2 linked regions of the Lentilactobacillus curieae genome follow. Each later gene encodes a partner of the first gene's protein in a complex. Links are inferred from orthologs where the notes say so. Each region holds a gene or a part of one and is shown in the gene's direction. Other genes may lie near its edges. The genes, in order: tig and rpsG.

Region 1 (11,292 bases):
GACGTTGTTGATGAATACATCCCAACTCCAGAACGTGACGATACTAAGCCATTCTTAATGCCAGTTGAAGACGTATTTACTATCACAGGTCGTGGTACTGTTGCATCAGGACGTGTTGATCGTGGTATCGTTAAAGTTGGTGACGAAGTTGAAATCGTTGGATTGCATGACGAACCAACTAAGTCAACTGTTACTGGTCTTGAAATGTTCCGTAAGACACTTGACGAAGGTCAAGCCGGTGATAACATTGGTGTACTTCTTCGTGGTGTTGACCGTGAACAAGTTGTTCGTGGACAAGTACTTGCAGCCCCTGGCTCAATCCAAACCCACAAACAATTCTCTGGCCAAGTTTATATCTTGACTAAAGAAGAAGGTGGACGTCATACTCCATTCTTCTCAAACTATCGTCCACAATTCTACTTCCATACCACTGATGTTACTGGTGTTATTGAATTGGAAGACGGCGTAGAAATGGTTATGCCTGGTGATAACGTTGAATTTAACGTTGAATTAACTAAGCCAGTTGCCATTGAAAAAGGTACTAAGTTCACTATTCGTGAAGGTGGACATACTGTTGGTGCCGGTGTTGTTGGTGAAGTTAAAGACTAATTTCATTTTCACATCATTTTTAAAGTCATGGGATTTTTCCCATGGCTTTTTTGTTTAAATCTCAAATAGATTTTACTTTTACTTGTTAATACGTTAAAATAACAATGTTATGCAATGAGAAATTGTACAAATAATCTTTTGTCTCGGAGGAAACAAAATGTCTGCAAAATGGGAAAAGAAAGGTACTAATGACGGAGAATTAACTTTTGAAATTAGTACTGACTTGATCGAAAAAGGTTTAGATCGAGCATTCAAAAAAAATAAGACTAGCATCAGCGTTCCAGGATTCCGTAAAGGAAAGGTTCCACGCCAAGTATTTAACCAAATGTACGGCGAAGAAGCACTTTATGAAGATGCTTTGAACATTCTCTTACCAGAAGCCTACGAAGGTGCTGTTAAAGATTCAAAAATCGAACCAGTTGATCAACCTCAAATTAGTGTTGAATCAATGGAAAAAGGTAAGCCATGGGTTATCAAGGCAACTGTTTACGTTAAGCCTGAAGTAAAACTTGGTGACTACCAAGGACTTAGTGTTCCTAAGCAAAACACTCGTGTATACCAAAAAGATATCGATGCCGAGCTTGAAAAGCGTCGTGAAAGCCAAGCTGAACTTGTACTTAAAGAAGACAAGGCTGCTGAAAATGGCGATACTGTTGTCATTGACTTTGATGGTTCAGTAGACGGCAAGCAATTTGACGGCGGTAAGGCTGACAACTACTCACTTGAACTAGGTTCAGGTTCATTCATTCCTGGTTTTGAAGACCAATTAGTTGGTCATAAAGCCGGTGAAGATGTAGACGTTAAAGTTACATTCCCTGAAGATTACCAAGCTAAGGAATTAGCTGGTAAAGAAGCTATCTTCAAGACTACAATTCACGAAGTTAAAGCTAAGGAATTGCCTAAACTTGATGACGACTTCGCTAAGGACGTTGACGAAGACGTTGACAGTCTTGATGAATTAAAAGACAAGATCAAAGAAGAACTTAAAGAACAAAAGAAGAACGAAGCGCGTGATGCCATTGAAGACGCTGCTATCAGCCAAGCTGTTGATAACGCTGAGATCAAGGACGTTCCTCAATCAATGATGGACGACGACATCCAACGTCAAATGGACCAATACCTTGCAGGTATGCAACAACAAGGTATCAACTCACAAATGTACTTCCAATTGACTGGTACTTCACCAGACGATTTGAAGAAGCAATTTGCTGATGGTGCTGACAGACGTGTTAAGACTAACTTAGTTCTTGAAGCTATCGTTGAAGCTGAAGACATCGAACCTGACAAGAAGGACATTGATGCTGAAGTTAAGAACTTAGCTGACCAATATGGTATGAAGGAAGACGCTGTTCGCAACGCCCTTACTGAAGACATGTTGAAACATGATATTGCTATTAAGAAGGCAATCGATTTGATTGTTGATTCTTCAAAGCAAGACGCAAAAGCTAAAGATTCAAGTAAAGAAAACGACTAATTAGTAGATTCTTCAAAAAAGATCCGTTATTTATGACGGGTCTTTTTTTCCTAATTAAACCTTATGATTGATTTTTATATAGTATGTGATAAAGTTACTTCTGGTGTTTATAAGTAACTATGCTTCCGATTAGTATGAGGAGTGGATATATTGTTTGATGATACAGAAACTAACGGGACTGTAACTTGTTCTTTTTGTGGCAAGTCTCAGGACCAAGTAAAGAAAATCGTTGCGGGACCAGGTGTGTACATTTGTAATGAATGTATTGATTTATGTAAGCAAATCATTGATGAAGAGCTTGCTCCTGAAAGTGCCCCAGCTGACCTACTAAAAGTTCTTACTCCACAACAAATTCTTGATAAATTAAATGAGTTTGTAATTGGTCAAGATAACGCTAAACGGACGCTTTCCGTAGCGGTATATAACCACTACAAACGTGTCAATGAAATGGTTGAGAATCCCGATGAGGAATTAGAACTTCAAAAGAGTAATATTTGTATTATTGGACCGACTGGGTCTGGTAAGACATACCTTGCACAAACCCTTGCACGGACTCTTAATGTTCCGTTTGCAATTGCTGATGCAACTACTTTAACTGAAGCAGGATACGTCGGTGAAGATGTCGAGAACATTTTGCTTAAGCTATTGCAAAATGCTGATTACGATGTTGATCGTGCCCAAAAGGGAATTATCTATATCGATGAAATTGACAAAATTGCTAAGAAGTCAGAAAATGTCTCGATTACACGTGACGTTTCTGGTGAGGGTGTGCAACAAGCTTTGCTTAAAATCTTGGAAGGAACAATTGCTAACGTTCCACCTCAGGGTGGTCGTAAGCACCCTCAACAAGAGTTCATTCAAATTGATACCACTAACATTTTATTCATCGTTGGTGGAGCATTTGATGGGATTGAAGGCATTGTTAAGAGCCGTTTAGGTGACAAGACGATTGGTTTTGGTACTAACTTGGATGTTGCACCTGATTTAGACTCAAATAACATCATGCAGTCAGTTATTCCTGAAGACTTACTTAAATTCGGACTGATTCCCGAATTTATTGGTCGACTGCCAATTTTGACTGCCCTTGATAAATTAACTGAGGCAGACTTAGTTAGAATTCTGACTGAACCCAAAAATGCTTTGGTTAAGCAATATACTAAGTTGATTTCATTGGATGGAGTTCAACTTGAATTCCAACCAGAAGCACTTAAGAGTATGGCTCAACTAGCAATTTCTAGAAATACTGGAGCTCGTGGTTTGAGATCAATTATCGAAGGAGTAATGCGTGATATTATGTTCGACATTCCAAGCCGAAACGATATCGAAAAAGTAATTATTACTCCAGAAACCGTGACAGACCACAAAGAACCAGAGTTGGTATTAAAACAAGCATCGTAATTTTGTCTAAACTGATGTAAACTACTATTAGTTTGCATCAGTTTTTTACATACAAATTGGAGGGGTACTTTTGGACGTTCATAATGTCGATTTGACAATTAGTGCTGTCGAGGAAAAACAATATCCGAAGACGAATTATCCGGAAATTGCGCTAGTTGGGCGCTCAAATGTTGGTAAGTCATCACTTACAAACACGTTGATCAACCGGAAAAGTTTGGCACACACATCAGGCCAGCCAGGCAAGACACAGACACTCAACTTCTATAACGTGGAGGACCAACTATTTTTTGTTGATGTTCCTGGATATGGTTACGCTAAAGCCTCAAAAGCTAGTCGTGAAAAGTGGGGCAAGATGATTGAAACCTACCTTAGCCAGCGTGAACAATTACGTGGGGTAATCACGTTGGTTGATGGCCGACATGCACCAAGTGATGATGATATTTCAATGCGCGAGTGGTTAAAATACTACGAGATTGACATTCTCACAGTTGCAACTAAGATGGACAAAATCGTTCCCGGAAAATGGAATAAGCAAGAGTCATTAATTCGTAAGACCCTATCTATGTCACAAGATGATGCATTAGTACTATTTTCATCTGTAAGTAAAAAGGGTAAGGATCAAGTTTGGGATTGGATTGAGGGGAGACTGTAACATGGATTTTAACGATTATCAAAAAGCTGCAAATCGGACTTTAATGGGTAAGGAACAAGTTTTAACTAACTGTGCGCTAGGCCTAACAGGCGAGGCTGGTGAAGTTGCTGATTTGGTTCGCAAATATACATTTAATAGTGAAAATTTGGATCATGATGCGATTGTAAAAGAGATGGGCGATGTTTTATGGTACCTTTCTCAAATCGCTGAGTGGGCTGATATTCCATTCGATGAAGTTGCTACGGATAACATTAACCGTTTGAAGCAGCGCTATCCATCTGCAATTAATGATTAAATTACAGGTCTAGAGAAATCTAGGCCTTTTTTTATACCCTAAAAATCAAGAATCCTGTACTGAAATGAATATTTTAGGTTATTTTAAAATTATTTTTGAATAAAAATTAAAATTCCTTGCGGTTTTTGTATAGAGGTGTTATTCTCTTTTGTAACCAATTAAATGAAAGAGGGATATTTCATGGCAGAAAAGAAAGTAGTACTAGCATATTCAGGAGGACTTGATACCTCCGTTGCCATTGCATGGCTAAAAGATAAAGGATACGACGTTGTTGCGTGCTGTATCAACGTTGGTGAAGGAAAAGATTTAGACTTTGTTAAATCAAAGGCGCTTAAAGTCGGCGCAGTTAAAGCATATGTTTTGGATTCACTTGATGAATTCGCTGATGACTATGCAGCAGTTGCTTTGAAGGCAAATGCTTTTTATGAAGGAAGCTACCCACTAATTTCTGCCCTTTCACGACCCCTCATTTCAAAGAAGCTTGTCGAAATTGCTCACCAAGAGCATGCTGAAGCAGTCGCCCATGGCTGTACTGGTAAGGGAAATGACCAAGTCCGATTTGAAGTTGCAATTCATGGACTTGATCCCCAACTAGATGTGTTGAGTCCAGTTCGTGACTGGCACTGGTCACGTGAGCAAGAAATTGAATATGCAAAGGAACATAACATTCCAATTCCAATTGATTTGGATTCACCATATTCAATCGATGCTAACATTTGGGGTCGTGCAAATGAAGCCGGTGTTTTGGAAGATCCTTGGGAAAGCGCACCGGAAGATGCTTTTGCAATTACTAAGCCATTAACTGAAACTCCAGATAAGCCGGTTGAACTTGAAATTACGTTTGAAAAGGGAATTCCAGTAGCCCTTGATGGTAAAAAAATGAGCTTTGCTGACATCATCGAGAAGTTGAATGATGTGGCAGGTGAACACGGAGTTGGCAGAATCGATCATATCGAAAACCGTTTGGTAGGGATTAAATCTCGTGAAGTATATGAAGCCCCTGCAGCAACTGTTTTACTTAAAGCGCATAAGGAACTAGAAGACCTAACGTTTGAACGTGACTTGGCTCACTTTAAGCCAGTTATTGAAAAGCAATTAAGTGAAATGATTTATAATGCACTTTGGTTCTCACCATTGATGGATGCAATGCAAGCATTCATTGATAAGACCCAAGAAGTTGTAAATGGTATCATTAAGTTACAACTATTCAAGGGAAACGTAATGGTACTTGGACGTAAATCAGATTCTTCACTTTACGATAAGGACCTAGCAACCTATACTTCTTCAGATTCATTTGATCAAGAGGCTGCTAAAGGATTTATCAAACTGTGGGGACTTCCAACCCAAGTATATTCACAAGTTCAGTTAAAGAATAAGCAGGCAGAATTTGTGAACGCAGTGACCCATAATGACGAAAAGCAAAAGGTTACTGTTTCAGGAGGTTTCTCTTCAAAAGGAGAAGAGAAATAATGAGCACTAAAAAGTTATGGGGCGGTCGATTTACTGCCCAAGCTGAATCATGGGTCGACGAATTTGGGGCATCAATTTCATTCGACCAGTTGATGGCAGATGAAGACCTAGAAGGTTCGCTTGCCCACGTGAAAATGCTTAAGCATACAAAAATCTTACCAGCGGATGATTGTGACAAGATCGTGGCTGGCTTGGAAGAACTCAGAGATGAGCTTCATCAAGGAAAGCTTGAATTTTCGACTGAAAATGAAGATATCCACATGAACATGGAGGCTCTGTTGACCGAAAAAATTGGTCCAGTTGCCGGTAAGTTGCATACGGCACGCTCTCGGAATGACCAAGTTGCATTAGACTTTCACCTTTATGTTAGAAATCGCCTGCCACAAGTAATTGAAGAAATTACTACTTTGCAGACTACTTTGGTTGAAATGGCTGAGAAAAATGTAGAGACAATTATGTCAGGGTATACTCATTTGCAGCATGCCCAACCAATTTCGTACGGGCATTATTTGATGGCATATTATCAGATGTTTAAACGTGATAAGGAACGTTTTCAGTTTAATAATGTTCATACTGATATTTCACCAATTGGTGCCGCTGCATTGGCAGGGACGACCTTTCCAACTGACCGTGAATACACAGCAAATGAACTAGGCTTTTCGAAAATCTACCTAAATTCGCTTGATGCTGTGTCAGACAGAGACTTTGCTCTTGAATTTTTGAGTAATGCTTCAATTTTGATGATGCATTTAACCAGGTTCTGTGAAGAAATCAGTATGTGGGTGTCACATGAATTTAACTATCTTGAACTCAGTGATGCTTACACGACTGGCAGTTCGATCATGCCTCAAAAAAAGAATCCAGATATGGATGAATTAATTAGGGGCAAGTCTGGTCGGGTTTATGGTAACTTAATGGGACTATTGACCACTATGAAGTCTTTGCCACTTGCATATAATAAGGACCTTCAAGAAGATAAGGAAGGCGTTTTTGATACTGTCAAAACTATCTTGCCTTGCTTGAAGGTGTTTAATGGGATGATCAAAACGGCAAAGCCTAATGTTGAGCGGATGAAAGCTGCAACTGAAAATGATTTCTCCAACGCAACTGAGCTTGCCGATTACCTTGCAGCAAAGGGAATCCCATTTAGGGAAGCTCATGCAATCGTTGGTAAATTGGTTCTTAAGGGGATCAATGAAGGTAAAAATCTGCAAGACATGTCGATTACTGAGCTAAAAGAAGCATCAGATAAAATCGATGAGGATGTATTCGAGGACCTTAAATCAGAAGTTGCGGTTGAAAGGCGCCACTCATTAGGTGGAACTGGATTCGACCAAGTTCGGATGCAGATTAAAGCTGCTAAAGCTGAACTTTCTGAATAGAATTATGAAGAAATAAAAAACTGTCAAAGACAAATGTCTTTGACAGTTTTTTATTGCGCAATTTAATCGTTGTCAGTGTCATGATGTTTCTTTTCAGGACGCTTCTCGTTCTTACGCTTTTTATTATCTTTGCGGTCGTGTTTTAAAAACTTGTCCCGCTTTTTATCATCTAGATCAAGTTCGGAAAATTTACCAAACATTGCGTCAAGGTTATCTTGGCGATTAACTTTTAATCCCATGGCATGTCACTCCTTCATTCAAGATAATAGCAGATATCCGATTTATTGTCACTGACAGCGCTTAAATATAACATTATTCATTAGTTGGCTAAAATTATGAATAAAAACAATTAATTTTCAAAATTTGTTGCATAAATACAAAAATAAGTGTAATCTTGTCATTATTAAATTTGAGAGGGTTTGTTGATGAATATTTTAAAATCTAAATGGTTATCCAAAATTATTCTTAGTTTGATTGCAATTATTAGTTTTACAGCGTTACTAAGTATCAATACATACGCTGCGGATGATTCACTAAATCGAGTCAAGCAGCGAAAAGAATTGATTGTGGTAACTAGTCCTGATTACCCACCGTACGAGTTTCAAGTTAATCATAAGGGCAAGGATAAAATCGTTGGGATGGATATGGATGTGGTTAAGAAGATTGCTGATGATTTGCACGTTAAGCTAGTCATCAAGAGTATGAATTTTGATTCACTACTAGTAGCAATTGAAACTGGTAAAGCTGATATGGCTATTGGTGGAATTAATCCTACTAAGGAAAGACGGCAGAGCGTTGATTTTTCTGATATCTATTACAACGGTGGTCAAAGTTTTTTGATTAACAAATCAGATGTGAACAAGATAAAGAGTGTTAAAGACCTGAAAAACCAAAAAATCGGTGCTCAAACCGGAACATTACAATATGATTTAGCCAAGAAGAAAATTCCAGGTGCTAATGTTAAAGGGATGGATAAGTCGACCGATTTGGTTTTGGCTCTAAAAACGCACAAGATTGATGCATTGGGAATTGAAAAGCCTTCAGCTGAAGCCTACGTGAAGAACGATAAGACAATGGCAATGATTCCGTCAGGGTATAAGCTAAGCACAAATGAAGTTGGTGCGGCAATTGCAATGAAGAAAGGATCAACTTCATTAGTCAATGCAACAAATAAGACCATTGCCAAAATTAAAAAGCAAAACTTGACTGAAAAGTATTTGGCGTCAGCAGGAAAGTACATGAAAGTCAATACAGTCAACACTTCGATGACTCATTACTGGTCATACTTTGTAAAGGGAATTAAGTACACCGTTCTGATTTCATTAGTTTCATCACTGTTTGGAGTTGTTCTAGGGGTTGCTTTGGCACTGATGCGTTTCAGTAAGTCCAAAATTCTACGGGGAATTTCAATCAGTTATACCGAGTTTATTCGGGGAACCCCGTTGATGGTCCAAGTAATGTTTGTTTACTTTGGGATTGGTGTCATCGTCAATATTCCGGCGCTACTTTCAGGAATTATTGCAGTTTCACTTAACAGTGGTGCATACGTTGCTGAAATCATTCGTGGTGGAATTAACTCAGTCGCAAAGGGGCAAACCGAAGCAGCAGCTAGTTTAGGGCTATCGAAAACCGATCTAATGAGGTTTGTTATCTTACCGCAAGCATTTAAAAACATCTGGCCTGCCCTCGGTAATGAATTCATCTCGTTGATTAAGGAAAGTTCAATTGTTTCTATCATCGGGGTAACCGATTTGATTTACCAAACTAACATTGTTAGGGCTGATACGTACCGTGGAGTAATGCCAATTTTCGTTGCCATGGTAATCTACTTTATTGTGACGTTTGCGTTGACTAGATTGCTAAACTACTACGAAGGGAAGATGAAACATGCTTGATAAATCAGTTATTGAAGTTAGTGGATTAGAAAAGAAATTTGGCGACAATGTTATTTTGAAGGACATTGAAGGAACGGTTAAATCAGGCCAAGTAATCTGTATCATTGGCCCCTCCGGAGCTGGAAAGAGTACTTTTCTAAGATGCTTAAATTTATTAGAAAAGCCTACTAAAGGAACTGTTCAGTTTGACGGTCAGAATTTAATGGGAATTAGCGATGCGGAATTAGTTCAAGTTCGCGAGAAGATGGGAATGGTGTTTCAAAACTTTAACCTCTTCCCCAACATGACTGTTCTTGATAATCTAAAACTTGCTCCGGTGAGGGTTAAAAAGATGAGTGATGCAGAGGCTGCCAAAGTGGCGATGAAGTTGCTTGATCGAGTTGGCTTAGCTGAAAAAGCTGATGCATATCCAGACAGTCTTTCAGGTGGTCAGAAGCAACGGGTTGCGATTGCCAGAGCATTAGCAATGAATCCGGAAGTGATGCTGTTTGATGAGCCAACTTCGGCACTTGATCCAGAAATGGTTGGTGAAGTCTTAGCGGTTATGCAGGAACTCGCTGAGGAGGGGATGACCATGGTGGTGGTAACCCATGAAATGGGATTCGCCAAGGAAGTTGCAGACGAAGTTTGGTTTATGGCAGATGGCTATGTTTTGGAGAAAGACAAGCCGGATGAAATTTTCCAAAACCCTAAAAATGAACGGACAAAGGACTTCATTTCAAAAATTATTGAAACTAGGTAGTTTGCTTTCACTTTGTTTCTGAGGGGGGAAGCATCACCAAAATAAAAAAGTAGCTGCGATGTTTTTAGGATTAACACATCGTGGCTACTTTTATATTTTTTTCGGCCATTTGTTGTTTAATCAAGGTACTGTATCTGAGTGGTTCAGATTAATTGAAGCAAACGTATATTCGCGATATAATTTTGAATGGACTTTTAGAAGGGGGTGGACAACTTGGCTAGTGAGTATTTAGAACATAAGCTAGCGCTATTACCCGATATGCCGGGATGTTACCTGATGAAAAACATCAACGGTAAGATTATCTATGTCGGGAAAGCGAAGAATTTGAAGAACCGTGTCCGCTCTTATTTCAAGAGTAGTCATGAGGGGAAAACTGCGAAGCTTGTTTCTGAAATTGCAGATTTTGAAACCATTGTGACTTCTACGGATAAGGAAGCCTTCTTGTTAGAAATAACTTTGATTCAAAAGCATCGACCTTATTTCAACATTAAGTTGAAACAGGGAAATGGCGGTTATCCGTACATTAAAATTACTAATGAACGTGACCCACAAATTAAAATTGTGAACACGCTACTAAAGGACGGGGCATATTATTACGGCCCTTATCCCAACGTGTATGCCGCAGATGAAACTGTAAATTTTCTCCAAAAGGTTTATCCGCTAAGACGCTGTAACGGTTATCAAGGCCGTCCATGCCTTTATTATCACATGGGGCAGTGTCTGGGGCCTTGCTTTAAAGAGGTTCCAAAAGAAGAGTATGATAAGCAAATCAAGAAGATCAAATCCTTCTTAAATGGAAATGTGGACAGTGCAAAAAAGTTATTAACTAAGCGGATGCAACAAGCAGCTGAAAAAATGGAATATGAGCGGGCTGCAGAAATCCGTGATCAAATAAAGTACATCGAAATTACGGTTGAAAAGCAAAAGATTATTAGTAATGATAATACACCTCGAGACATCTTTAACTACTATATGGATAAGGGGTGGCTGTCGATTCAAATTTTTTTCATTCGGCAATCAAGGCTGATGAAACGAGAAAAGCGCCTTTTCCCAATTATTAATGATCCTGATGAAGAAATGGTCAGTTTCATTGCCCAGTTTTATCAACAAAAAAATCAATTATTACCAAAAGAGATTTTGGTGCCGAATACGCTACCAACCGATGTGATTAGTCACGTAGTTGAGGATGTCCCCGTAAGGACACCACAGCGTGGCCAAAAGCGGGACCTGTTGAATATGGCGGGAACTAATGCTCAACTGGTTTTAGAAGAGAAATTCAGGCTGATGGAATTGGATGAATCAAAGACCACGGGTGCGATGAAAGAGTTGACTGACGCGATGGGGATTGCCCCAGGGCATAGAATTGAAGCGTTTG
Region 2 (11,359 bases), 1.3 Mb from region 1 along the record:
ATAAAAATGGAATAAATGGTAGCTTATAACGATAGTTTTTCAAACAACACAAAAACAGCAACGCCAGGATACACGCGATGAAGATAATTATTAGAGTGGTTAAATTACCGACAATGAGGAAAAATGCGAGAACTATTTCAATATCAGCATTACCGATAAAACGTTCTCTGTAGTTAATCCGAGTAATAATGAGTGATAAGGTCCAGATAAATCCGATGAAAACAAAAGGGTTTGGGCTGATGAAACTTGCCGTAATCATAAATCCCAATGTCTCCCATTGATACAACTGTTGATCTGATAGGTCTTCTAAAGTTAGCAAGGTCAGCCAGGTGAAAATTATTGCTGCACTGATAGGAGAGACTGCGTGTGTTGCTAAAATAAATAGGGTGCCTAATGAAATCTCAGCTATGAATCCAATCTTAGGAATTTTAGCCGAGCAATTACTACACTTTCCACGTAGGGTTATGTAACTTAGTACTGGAATAAGTTCCCAAGTGTGTAATACTGTTTGACAGTTGTCACAATGAGACTGAGGGAATATAATTGATTCGTTCCTCTTGAGTCTGGTTACGACCACACATAGAAACGACGCGAGGGAGCTTCCGAGAATAAAAGCAAACAGTGACATAATCATAATAATTGATACCTCCTATCAGTTAAGTACGATAAAAAGATATGATTATTCGATATTGACACAAACTGTTCTCCATGATAAATTAGACAAGGTGCTTTTTGTAACAGGTTTCTGAATCGATCAGACATGCTGACTGTTCTGACAAAAAGTGTTGGGCGGTACACATTCTTTTTTACCAAAAAAAGAACCGCCTGGATGTGTGGACTTATATTATATTGATATTTGCGAAAGGAGTACTTTTTAGATGCCTACAATTAACCAATTGGTTCGTAAAGGACGTAAATCTAGAAGTTCTAAATCAAATGCACCAGCTTTAAACTATGCTTACAACTCATACAAGAAGAAGCAAGTTAACGTACCTGCTCCTCAAAAACGTGGGGTTGCTACTCGTGTCGGTACTATGACACCAAAGAAGCCTAACTCTGCTTTGCGGAAGTATGCTCGTGTTCGTTTGTCAAACTTGATCGAAGTTACTGCTTACATTCCAGGTATTGGACACAACTTACAAGAACATAGTGTTGTTCTTATTCGTGGTGGCCGTGTAAAGGATTTACCTGGTGTTCGTTATCACGTTATTCGTGGTGCCCTTGATACTGCCGGTGTTCAAGATCGTCGTCAAAGTCGTTCTAAATACGGTACAAAGAAGCCTAAAGAATAATATCTATTCGATTAATTCAATTTAGTTCTATCTATTAATAGGAGGATAACGAAATGCCTAGAAAAGGAAATGTTCAAAAGAGAGAAGTACTACCAGATCCAATGTACAACTCTAAATTGGTTACTCGCTTGATTAACCGTATGATGCTTGACGGTAAGCGAGGAACTTCAGCAAAAATTTTATATGCTGCATTCGATTTAATTAAAGAAGAAACTGGTAATGAACCAGTTGAAGTGTTTGAAGAAGCTATGAAGAACGTAATGCCTGTACTTGAAGTTAAGGCTCGTCGTGTTGGTGGATCAAACTACCAAGTTCCAATCGAAGTTCGCCCAGATCGTCGTACTACTTTGGGTCTTCGTTGGATTGTTAGCTACGCACGTTTACGTGGTGAACATACTATGACTGAACGTCTTGCACGTGAAATCATGGATGCTGCTAACAATACTGGTGCAGCTGTTAAGAAGCGTGAAGACACTCACAAGATGGCTGAAGCCAACCGTGCCTTCGCTCATTACCGTTGGTAATCACATACAATTATTACAATTTTGGATAACGGTCAAACGACCGTTTTTCCTGTAAAATCAGCACGTTTTTTGAAAGGAGTCACACAATGGCTAACAAACGAGAATTTCCGCTAGAAAAAACTCGTAACATCGGTATCATGGCGCATATCGATGCTGGTAAAACAACTACTACTGAACGTATCTTGTACTATACCGGTAAGATTCACAAAATTGGTGAAACCCATGATGGTGCTTCACAAATGGACTGGATGGACCAAGAACAAGAACGTGGTATTACTATCACTTCAGCTGCTACAACAGCTGCTTGGAAAAACCACCGTATTAACATTATTGATACCCCAGGACACGTGGACTTCACTATTGAAGTTGAACGTTCACTCCGTGTTCTTGATGGTGCCGTAGCTGTTCTTGATGCACAAGCCGGTGTTGAACCTCAAACAGAAACTGTTTGGCGTCAAGCATCTGACTATGATGTTCCAAGAATCGTATTTGCAAACAAGATGGATAAGTTGGGTGCAGACTTCGACTTCTCTGTTCAATCACTACGTGACCGTTTGCAAGCTAATGCATTGGCTATTCAAATGCCAATTGGTGCCGAAGACGACTTCGAAGGTGTTATTGACCTTGTTGAAATGAAGGCTGATATCTACGACGAAGACGAATTGGGTTCAGAATGGGATACTGTTGATATTCCTGATGAATATAAAGAAGAAGCTGAAAAGCGTCGTGGACAAATGCTTGAACAATTAGCTGATATTGATGATGACATCATGGAAAAATACCTTGATGGACAAGAAATCTCAGTTGATGAAATCAAAGCTGCAATCCGTAAAGGTACTTTGAGCTTGGAACTATTCCCAGTACTTGCTGGTTCAGCTTTCAAGAACAAAGGTGTTCAAATGATGCTTGACGCTGTTGTTGATTACTTACCATCACCACTTGATGTTAAGCCATACAGTGCCACTGATCCTTCAACTGACGAACAAGTTGATTTAGTTGCTGGTGACGACAAGCCATTTGCTGCTTTAGCATTTAAGGTTGCTACCGACCCATTTGTTGGTCGTTTGACATTTATTCGTGTATATCAAGGTACTCTTGAATCAGGTTCATATGTTCTTAACGCTACTAAGGATAAACGTGAACGTGTTGGTCGTTTGCTACAAATGCATTCTAACCAACGTCAAGAAATTCCAGAAGTATTCTCAGGTGATATCGCTGCTGCTATCGGTTTGAAGAACACCACTACTGGTGATTCTTTGACTGATCCAGATCATCCACTTCACTTGGAATCAATGGAATTCCCTGACCCAGTTATCCAGGTTGCTGTTGAACCTAAGTCAAAAGCTGATCAAGATAAGATGGATGTTGCTCTTCAAAAGCTTGCTGAAGAAGATCCTTCATTCCATGCTGAAACTAACCCAGAAACTGGTGAAACTATTATCGCCGGAATGGGTGAGTTGCATTTGGACATTATCGTTGATCGTATGAGACGTGAATTTAACGTTGAAGCCACTATTGGTGCTCCACAAGTTTCATACCGTGAAGCCTTCACTAAGTCCGTTCAAGCTCAAGGTAAGTTTGTTCGTCAATCTGGTGGTAAAGGTCAATATGGTGATGTTTGGATTGAATTCACACCTAACGAAGAAGGTAAAGGATTCGAATTCGAAGATGCTATCGTTGGTGGTGTTGTTCCTCGTGAATACATCCCTTCAGTAGAACAAGGTTTGAAGGAAGCATTGAATAACGGTGTTCTTGCCGGTTATCCATTGGTTGACTTGAAAGCCAAGCTTTACGATGGTAGTTATCATGATGTCGATTCTAGTGAAGCCGCATTTAAGGTTGCCGCTTCAATCGCATTGAGAGAAGCTGCTAAGAAGGCTGCTCCAGTTATTCTTGAACCAATCATGAAGGTTGAAGTTCGTGTGCCAGAAGAGTACATGGGTGATATCATGGGTCAAATCACTGCCCGTCGTGGTCGTGTTGAAGGTATGGAAGCAGTTGCTGGCTCTGAAGAAATTCACGCCTTCGTTCCACTTTCAGAAATGTTCGGTTACGCAACTACTTTACGTTCTGCATCACAAGGTCGTGGTACTTTCACTATGACATTTGATCACTACGAAGCAGTTCCAAAGAGCATTCAAGAAGATATTATCAAGAAGAATGGCGGAAACGCTTCTTCAGAAGACTAATATTTTTAAAAGACGAGCTATGCTCGTCTTTTTTGTTTGGTAAAGAATGACAGAAATATTACAAATGCAAATTTATCTAGGATAAGCCTTGTCATGTGACGGGTTTTCTTGTACACTATTCAGGTAATTGTTTTTACGGGTAAGTATGCTCAAAAAATGATACAAGATAGCTTTGATGTGAAAGGTTGCGACACACCCGGATGCTTTGCCATGGGTTTGGCGGTAATTTTCACGGAGTTAGTCATATTTTTAAAATAGACGAAGGAGGGAACACAATGGCAAAACAAAAGATTCGTATTCGCTTAAAGGCATATGAGCATCGTATTTTAGATCAATCAGCAGAAAAAATCGTTGCTACGGCAGAAAGAACTGGAGCTACTATTTCAGGTCCAATTCCACTACCTACTGAACGCACAATTTATACTGTTTTGAGTTCACCACATAAGTTTAAGGATGCTCGTGAACAGTTTGAAATTTTGACACATAAGCGTTTAATCGATATTACTAATCCAACACCAAAGACAGTTGACTCATTAATGAAGCTCGACTTGCCAAGCGGTGTGGACATTGAAATTAAGCTATAAAAAATACAATTAAATTGGAGGTGTACTCATGACCACAAAAGGAATCTTAGGAAAGAAAGTTGGAATGACCCAAGTATTCACAGATAATGGTGAATTAGTTCCCGTTACAGTTGTTGAAGTAAGTCCAAACGTTGTTATGCAAGTTAAAACTGCAGAAACTGACGGTTACGACGCAATTCAATTGGGTTATGCAGACAAACGCGCTGTGCTTGCAAACAAGCCAGAAGAAGGTCATGCAAAGAAAGCAAAAACTACTCCTAAGCGCTTCATTAAAGAAATCAAAGATGTTGAGCTAGGAGATTACGAATTATCAGGTGAAGTTAAGGCTGACATCTTTGAACCAGGAGACATCGTTGATGTAACTGGTATTACTAAGGGTCATGGATACCAAGGTAACATTCATAAAGATGGTCAACGTCGTGGACCAGAAACTCATGGTTCTCGTTATCACCGTCGTCCAGGTTCATTGGGACCAATCATTAACCGTGTTGCAGCAGGTATGAAACTACCAGGTAGAATGGGTAACAAGACAGTTACAATTCAAAACCTTGAAATCGTTCGTACTGATGTTGAAAACAATGTGATTTTGGTTAAGGGTAACGTTCCTGGAGCTAACAAATCATACATTACAATCAAAACCGCAGCTCGCGGTACAAAATAATAGAAGGGAGGCAACCATAAATGACTGATGTAGCATTATATAAACAAGATGGAAGTAAAAGCGGTAACGTATCATTAAACGACTCAATCTTTGGTATTGAACCAAACGAAAACGTTGTTTTTGACACAATCTTAATGCAACGTGCTTCAATGCGCCAAGGAACACACGCTGTTAAGAACCGTTCAGCTGTTCGCGGTGGTGGTAAGAAACCATGGCGTCAAAAGGGTACTGGTAGAGCTCGTCAAGGATCAATTCGTTCACCACAATGGCGTGGCGGTGGAATTGTCTTCGGACCTGCTCCACGTTCATACGCATACCATTTACCACGTAAAGTTACTCGTTTAGCATTGAAGTCTGTTCTATCTACTAAGGTAGCAGATGACAAGTTCTTAGTTGTTGATGCACTTGCATATGACGCACCAAAGACTAAAGACTTCTCAGCAATGTTAGACAAGTTGGAAGTTTCAACTAAGACATTGGTAGTTTTGGAAGACGACAACGAAAAAGCAATGTTATCTGCACGTAACCTTGAAAACGTTAAGGTTGTCCTTGCAAAAGGAATTAACGTACTCGATGTTGCCAACAGTGACAAAGTCGTTATTACAAAAGCTGCCCTTTCTCAAGTAGAGGAGGTGCTCGCATAATGGAATCACGCGATATCATTTTACGCCCAGTTATTACTGAAGAATCAACCAGCAAGATGGACGATAAGAGCTACACTTTCGACGTAGATCTACGAGCAACTAAAACCCAAGTGAAAAAAGCTATCGAAGACATTTTTGATGTTAAAGTAACACGAGTAAACATCATGAACGTTAAGGGTAAGCAAAAACGCCAAGGTAGATATGTTGGCTTTACTAAGAAACGTCGTAAGGCAATCGTTACATTGTCTGAAGATTCAAAAGAAATTCAATTATTCGGCGAAGAATAAAAATAATCAACTAGGAGGGAAACATCTTGGCTATTAAGACATACAAGCCAACCAGCAATGGTAGACGTAACATGACTAGCCTTGACTACAGTGATATCACTAAGTCAAAGCCTGAAAAGTCATTGCTTGAACCAAAGAGCAAGACTGCTGGCCGTAACAACTACGGTCATATGACTGTTCGTCACCGTGGTGGTGGTAACAAGAATCAATACCGTGTTATTGATTTCAAACGTAACAAAGATGACATTACAGCTACTGTTAAAGCCATCGAATATGATCCTAACAGAACTGCAAACATTGCTCTTGTTGTATATGAAGATGGTGTTAAGTCATACATCCTCGCACCTAAGGGCTTAAAAGTTGGGGATAAAATTGAATCTGGTGCAAATGCAGATATTAAGACTGGTAACACTTTGCCATTGGTAAACATTCCAGTTGGTTCAGTTATCCACAATATCGAATTGAAGCCAGGTAAGGGTGGACAACTTGTTCGTTCTGCTGGTACTTCAGCTCAATTACTTGGCCGTGACGGTAAGTACGCACTTGTTAGATTATCATCTGGTGAAGTTCGTATGATTCTTTCTGTTAACCGCGCTACTATCGGTGCCGTAGGTAACGAAGAACATGAACTTGTTAATGTTGGTAAAGCTGGTCGTACTCGTTACAAGGGTCAACGTCCACACGTTCGTGGATCTGTAATGAACCCTAACGATCACCCACATGGTGGTGGTGAAGGTAAAGCTCCAGTTGGTCTTCCATCACCATTATCACCATGGGGTAAGAAGACAGTTGGTAAGAAGACTCGTTCTAAGAAGGCACGTTCAGATAAGTTTATCGTTCGTCGTCGTAAAGGATCGAAGATGTAATAAATCGCATTAAAAAGCACATGTTAACAGAGGAGGTCACATAATGAGTCGTAGCTTAAAAAAGGGACCATTCGCTGACGAGTACCTACTTAAGAAAGTAGATGCCCAAAAGGACCAAGACAAGAAGTCAGTAATCAAGACTTGGTCACGTCGTTCAACGATTTTCCCAAGTTTTATTGGATATACATTCGCAGTTTATGATGGACGTAAACACGTCCCAGTGTATGTTCAAGAAGACATGGTTGGACATAAACTCGGTGAGTTCGTTCCAACTCGTACTTTCCATGGACACGGTAGCAATGCCGATAAGAAAACAAAGTAAGCAAGGAGGATAACTAATGGCTGAACAAGTTACATCAGCAACAGCAACTGCTAAAACTGTTCGTATCGCCGCTCGTAAGGTCCGCCTTGTAGTTGATCTTATCAGAGGCAAGAACGTTGCAGAAGCAGCAGCTATCTTGGACTTCACACCTCGTGGAGCTTCACCGGTAGTATCAAAAGTACTAAAATCTGCAGTTGCTAACGCAGAAAACAACTTTGACTTAGACAGTGAGAACTTGTACGTAAGCGAAGCATTTGTCAACGAAGGACCAACGCTCAAGCGTTTCCGTCCACGTGCAAAGGGCTCAGCTTCACCAATCAACAAGCGCACAAGTCATATTACAATCGTAGTTTCAGAAAAAGAGGAGGGATAACGCGTGGGACAAAAAATTAATCCTAATGGATTCCGAGTAGGTGTGATTCGCGACTGGGAAGCTAAATGGTACGCTGATAAAGAATATGCAGCATACTTGCGTGAAGACCTACAAATCCGTAAATATATTGAAAAGCGTCTTGCAAGTGCTTCAGTTTCAACTGTTGAAATTGAACGTGCTGCAAACCGGGTTAACGTTTCAATTCATACTGCTAAACCAGGAATGGTTATTGGTAAGGGTGGATCTGAAGTAGAAAACCTTCGTAAAGAACTTAATAACCTTACTGGTAAGAGAGTTCACATCAACATCATCGAAATCAAGAAACCTGATTTAGATGCTAAATTAGTTGGCGAAAACATTGCTCGTCAATTGGAAGGCCGTGTTGCTTTCCGTCGCGCAATGCGTCAAGCAATGCAACGTTCAATGCGTTCAGGCGCAAAGGGTATCAAGACACAATCATCAGGTCGTTTAAACGGTGCGGATATGGCACGTGTTGAAACATATTCTGATGGTACTGTTCCTTTGCATACTCTTAGAGCTGATATTGACTATGCATGGGTAGAAGCTCACACAACTTACGGTGCAATTGGTGTTAAGACATGGATTTACCGTGGTGAAATTCTTCCAGAAAAAAAGAACAGCGAGAATGAGGACAAAGGAGGGAAATAAACATGTTAGTACCAAAACGTGTTAAGCATCGTCGTGAACACCGTGGCAAGCTCCGTGGAGCAGCTAAGGGTGGTAAGCAAGTAAGCTTCGGCGAATATGGTTTGCAATCTTTGGATTCAAAATGGATCACAAACAGACAAATCGAAGCCTCTCGTATAGCAATGACCCGTTATATGAAGCGTGGTGGAAAAGTTTGGATTAAGATTTTCCCTCACAAGTCATATACCGAAAAAGGTGTCGGAGTTCGTATGGGTAATGGTAAAGGTACGCCAGCTGGATGGGTAGCCCCTGTTAAGCGTGGTAAGGTACTTTTCGAAGTCGGTGGTGTTTCAGAGGAAGTTGCCAACGAAGCATTAAGACTTGCATCAATGAAACTTCCCGTTAGAACTAAGATTATTAAACGTGAGGAAGTAGGTGGCGAATCAAATGAAGGCTAATGAAATTAATGAATTAACCACTGCTCAAATGATTGACAAAGAAAAAGATTATAAAGACGAATTGTTCAATCTTCGTTTCCAATTGGCCACTGGCCAACTTGAAAACACTGCTCGTCTGAAGCAAGTTCGTAAGAACATTGCTCGTATCAAGACAGCACTTCGTCAACAAGAACTAAACAAGTAGAATACGATAAGGAGGTAACTAATTAATGGCTGAAGAACGCAACCAGCGTAAAGTATACCAAGGACGTGTAGTTTCTGCTAAGAGTGACAAAACTATCACTGTTGTTGTTGAAACATACAAGACACATCCTGTATATGGCAAGCGTGTTAAGTATTCTAAAAAATATACTGCTCATGATGAAAACAATGAAGCAAAGGTTAACGATATTGTCCGGATCATGGAAACTCGTCCAATGTCAAAGACAAAGCGTTTCCGTCTTCTAAACATCGTTGAAAAAGCGGTTATTATTTAATTTAATTTTTATCATTTTTTATCGTATTCTGATCTTAAAAAATGAAGGGAGGATATACCTTTGATTCAACAAGAAAGCCGTTTAAAAGTTGCTGACAACTCAGGCGCAAGAGAAATTTTAACTATTAAGGTCTTAGGTGGCTCAACTAGAAGATATGCCGGAATCGGTGACACCATCGTTGCTACGGTTAAACAAGCAACACCAGGTGGCGTTGTCAAAAAGGGTGACGTTGTTAAAGCTGTTGTTGTCCGTACTAAGTCAGTTACTCGTCGTAATGATGGTTCATACATTCGTTTTGACGAAAATGCTGCTGTATTGATTCGTGACGATAAAAGCCCTCAAGGTACTCGTATCTTTGGCCCGGTTGCTCGTGAATTGCGTGATCACAACTTCATGAAGATCGTTTCATTGGCCCCAGAAGTACTTTAATTTCAACCAAGGATATAAGGAGGTGCCGTTATGTTCATTAAAACTGGTGACAAAGTTCGCGTTATTAGTGGTAAGGACAAGGGTAAAGAAGGAACAGTTAAGAAGACTATTGCTTCAAAAGACCGTGTTATCGTCGAAGGCGTAAACATGATCAAGAAACATTCAAAGGCTTCATCAACTAACCCACAAGGTGGAATTGTTGATACTGAAGCACCTATCCATGTTTCTAACGTAATGCTAATTGACCCTTCAACAAATGAACCAACTCGTGTTGGTTTCAAAGTTGAAGATGGAAAAAAAGTTCGTTTTTCTAAAAAGACACAAAAAGCAATCAATTAATTATTAATTGAAAGGAGGATACCTTTTAAATGTCAAGTCGTTTACGAGAAAAATTTGATAACGAAATCAAATCACACATGATGGAAAAGTTCAACTATTCTTCAACTATGCAAGCACCTAAGATTGAGAAGATTGTTTTGAACATGGGTGTTGGTGACGCTGTTACTAACGCTAAGAACTTGGATGAAGCAGTTGCAGAACTTGCTTTGATCTCAGGTCAAAAACCTTTAGTTACAAAGGCTAAGAAATCAATTGCCGGTTTCAGACTTCGTGAAGGAATGTCAATCGGTGCCAAAGTTACCCTTCGTGGTGACAGAATGTATGATTTCTTGGATAAGTTGATCAATGTTTCATTACCACGTGTTCGTGACTTCCATGGTGTTAGTAGCCGTGCCTTTGATGGCCGTGGTAACTACACTTTGGGTGTTAGAGAACAATTGATTTTCCCAGAAATTGACTACGATAATGTTAACCGTGTTAGAGGTTTGGACATTGTTGTTGTAACTACTGCTAATACTGATGAAGAATCACGTGAATTGTTGACTCAATTCGGTATGCCATTCGCCAAATAATGAGGAGGTTTCACATTGGCTAAAAAATCATTAATTGTAAAAAGTGAACGCCCTGCTAAATTCTCAACTCAGAATTACACTCGTTGCGAACGTTGCGGACGACCTCATTCAGTTTACAAAAAATTCCATTTATGCCGTTTATGCGTACGTGAACTTGCCCACAAGGGACAAATTCCTGGCATGAAAAAAGCAAGTTGGTAATATTCTAAAAAGGAGGTTGTACGTTAATGTCTATGACTGACCCAATTGCAGACTTTTTAACTCGCATTCGTAATGCAAACATGGTTTACCATGAAACAGTTGAAGTACCTGCATCAAAGATTAAACGTGATATCGCTGAAATCCTCAAACGTGAAGGTTTTGTACGCGATGTTGAATATATTGAAGATGATAAGCAAGGCGTAATCCGCGTATTCTTGAAATACGGTAAGGACAAGCAACGCGTTATCACCGGTTTAAAGAGAATTTCAAAGCCAGGTTTACGTTCATACGTTAAAGCTGACGCTGTTCCTAAGGTTCTTAACGGACTTGGAATTGCAATTATTTCTACTTCAAACGGAGTTGTTACTGACAAAGAAGCTCGCGCTCAAAAAGTCGGTGGCGAAGTATTAGCTTACGTTTGGTAATAAATATCATTAAATAGGAGGTGTAATTTCAATGAGTCGTATTGGTTATAAAACTGTTACTATCCCTGA

Evidence for each region.
Region 2: the proteins of tig (region 1) and rpsG are in contact, whole or in part, in a crystal structure (PDB 3GTY), measured with the Thermotoga maritima proteins. The link is inferred for Lentilactobacillus curieae from one-to-one orthologs. Residues at the interface, in WP_004081061.1 of Thermotoga maritima: Glu122, Val124, Val129, Leu130, Tyr133, Glu188, Gly259, Ile262, Tyr263, Glu266, Ser270, Glu273, Gln274, Glu277, Arg308, Gln311, Ile312, Ser315, Tyr316, Glu325, Arg329, Arg336, Leu363, Phe366, Trp367, Arg373, Leu377, Arg381, Leu384, Glu387; in WP_004081843.1 of Thermotoga maritima: Lys34, Lys52, Lys55, Glu59, Arg62, Gln63, Glu66, Asn67, Lys69, Val71, Arg95, Ala109, Lys110, Lys111, Gly112, Arg113, Pro114, Glu117, Glu121, Ile124, Ala125, Tyr127, Asn128, Asn129, Thr130, Gly131, Lys135, Asp139, Arg142, Met143.

The regions. Positions count from the first base shown.
Region 1 is NZ_CP018906.1:77,338-88,629, reverse strand. The notes cover bases 1-2,924. They hold tig (trigger factor), read left to right. Parts: upstream 1-766; coding sequence 767-2,083; downstream 2,084-2,924. Other genes in these bases: clpX (ATP-dependent Clp protease ATP-binding subunit ClpX), read left to right, coding at 2,234-2,924; tuf (elongation factor Tu), read left to right, coding at 1-609. Also shown: more of clpX, read left to right, coding at 2,925-3,481; yihA (ribosome biogenesis GTP-binding protein YihA/YsxC), read left to right, coding at 3,552-4,133; PL11_RS00495 (nucleoside triphosphate pyrophosphohydrolase family protein), read left to right, coding at 4,135-4,428; PL11_RS00490 (argininosuccinate synthase), read left to right, coding at 4,609-5,898; argH (argininosuccinate lyase), read left to right, coding at 5,898-7,280; PL11_RS10300 (SPJ_0845 family protein), read right to left, coding at 7,343-7,519; PL11_RS00480 (ABC transporter substrate-binding protein/permease), read left to right, coding at 7,706-9,175; PL11_RS00475 (amino acid ABC transporter ATP-binding protein), read left to right, coding at 9,168-9,917; excinuclease ABC subunit UvrC, read left to right, coding at 10,131-11,292. UniProt on the Bacillus subtilis protein: Involved in protein export. Acts as a chaperone by maintaining the newly synthesized protein in an open conformation. Functions as a peptidyl-prolyl cis-trans isomerase.
Region 2 is NZ_CP018906.1:1,359,876-1,371,234, forward strand. Bases 90-3,080 are described here. They hold rpsG (30S ribosomal protein S7), read left to right. Parts: upstream 90-1,345; coding sequence 1,346-1,816; downstream 1,817-3,080. Other genes in these bases: PL11_RS10530 (prepilin peptidase), read right to left, coding at 90-634; rpsL (30S ribosomal protein S12), read left to right, coding at 879-1,292; fusA (elongation factor G), read left to right, coding at 1,903-3,080. Outside these bases: more of PL11_RS10530, read right to left, coding at 1-89; more of fusA, read left to right, coding at 3,081-4,005; rpsJ (30S ribosomal protein S10), read left to right, coding at 4,281-4,589; rplC (50S ribosomal protein L3), read left to right, coding at 4,618-5,250; rplD (50S ribosomal protein L4), read left to right, coding at 5,271-5,894; rplW (50S ribosomal protein L23), read left to right, coding at 5,894-6,181; rplB (50S ribosomal protein L2), read left to right, coding at 6,208-7,047; rpsS (30S ribosomal protein S19), read left to right, coding at 7,091-7,369; rplV (50S ribosomal protein L22), read left to right, coding at 7,386-7,742; rpsC (30S ribosomal protein S3), read left to right, coding at 7,746-8,411; rplP (50S ribosomal protein L16), read left to right, coding at 8,414-8,848; rpmC (50S ribosomal protein L29), read left to right, coding at 8,838-9,032; rpsQ (30S ribosomal protein S17), read left to right, coding at 9,058-9,324; rplN (50S ribosomal protein L14), read left to right, coding at 9,385-9,753; rplX (50S ribosomal protein L24), read left to right, coding at 9,784-10,092; rplE (50S ribosomal protein L5), read left to right, coding at 10,122-10,664; and 3 more genes.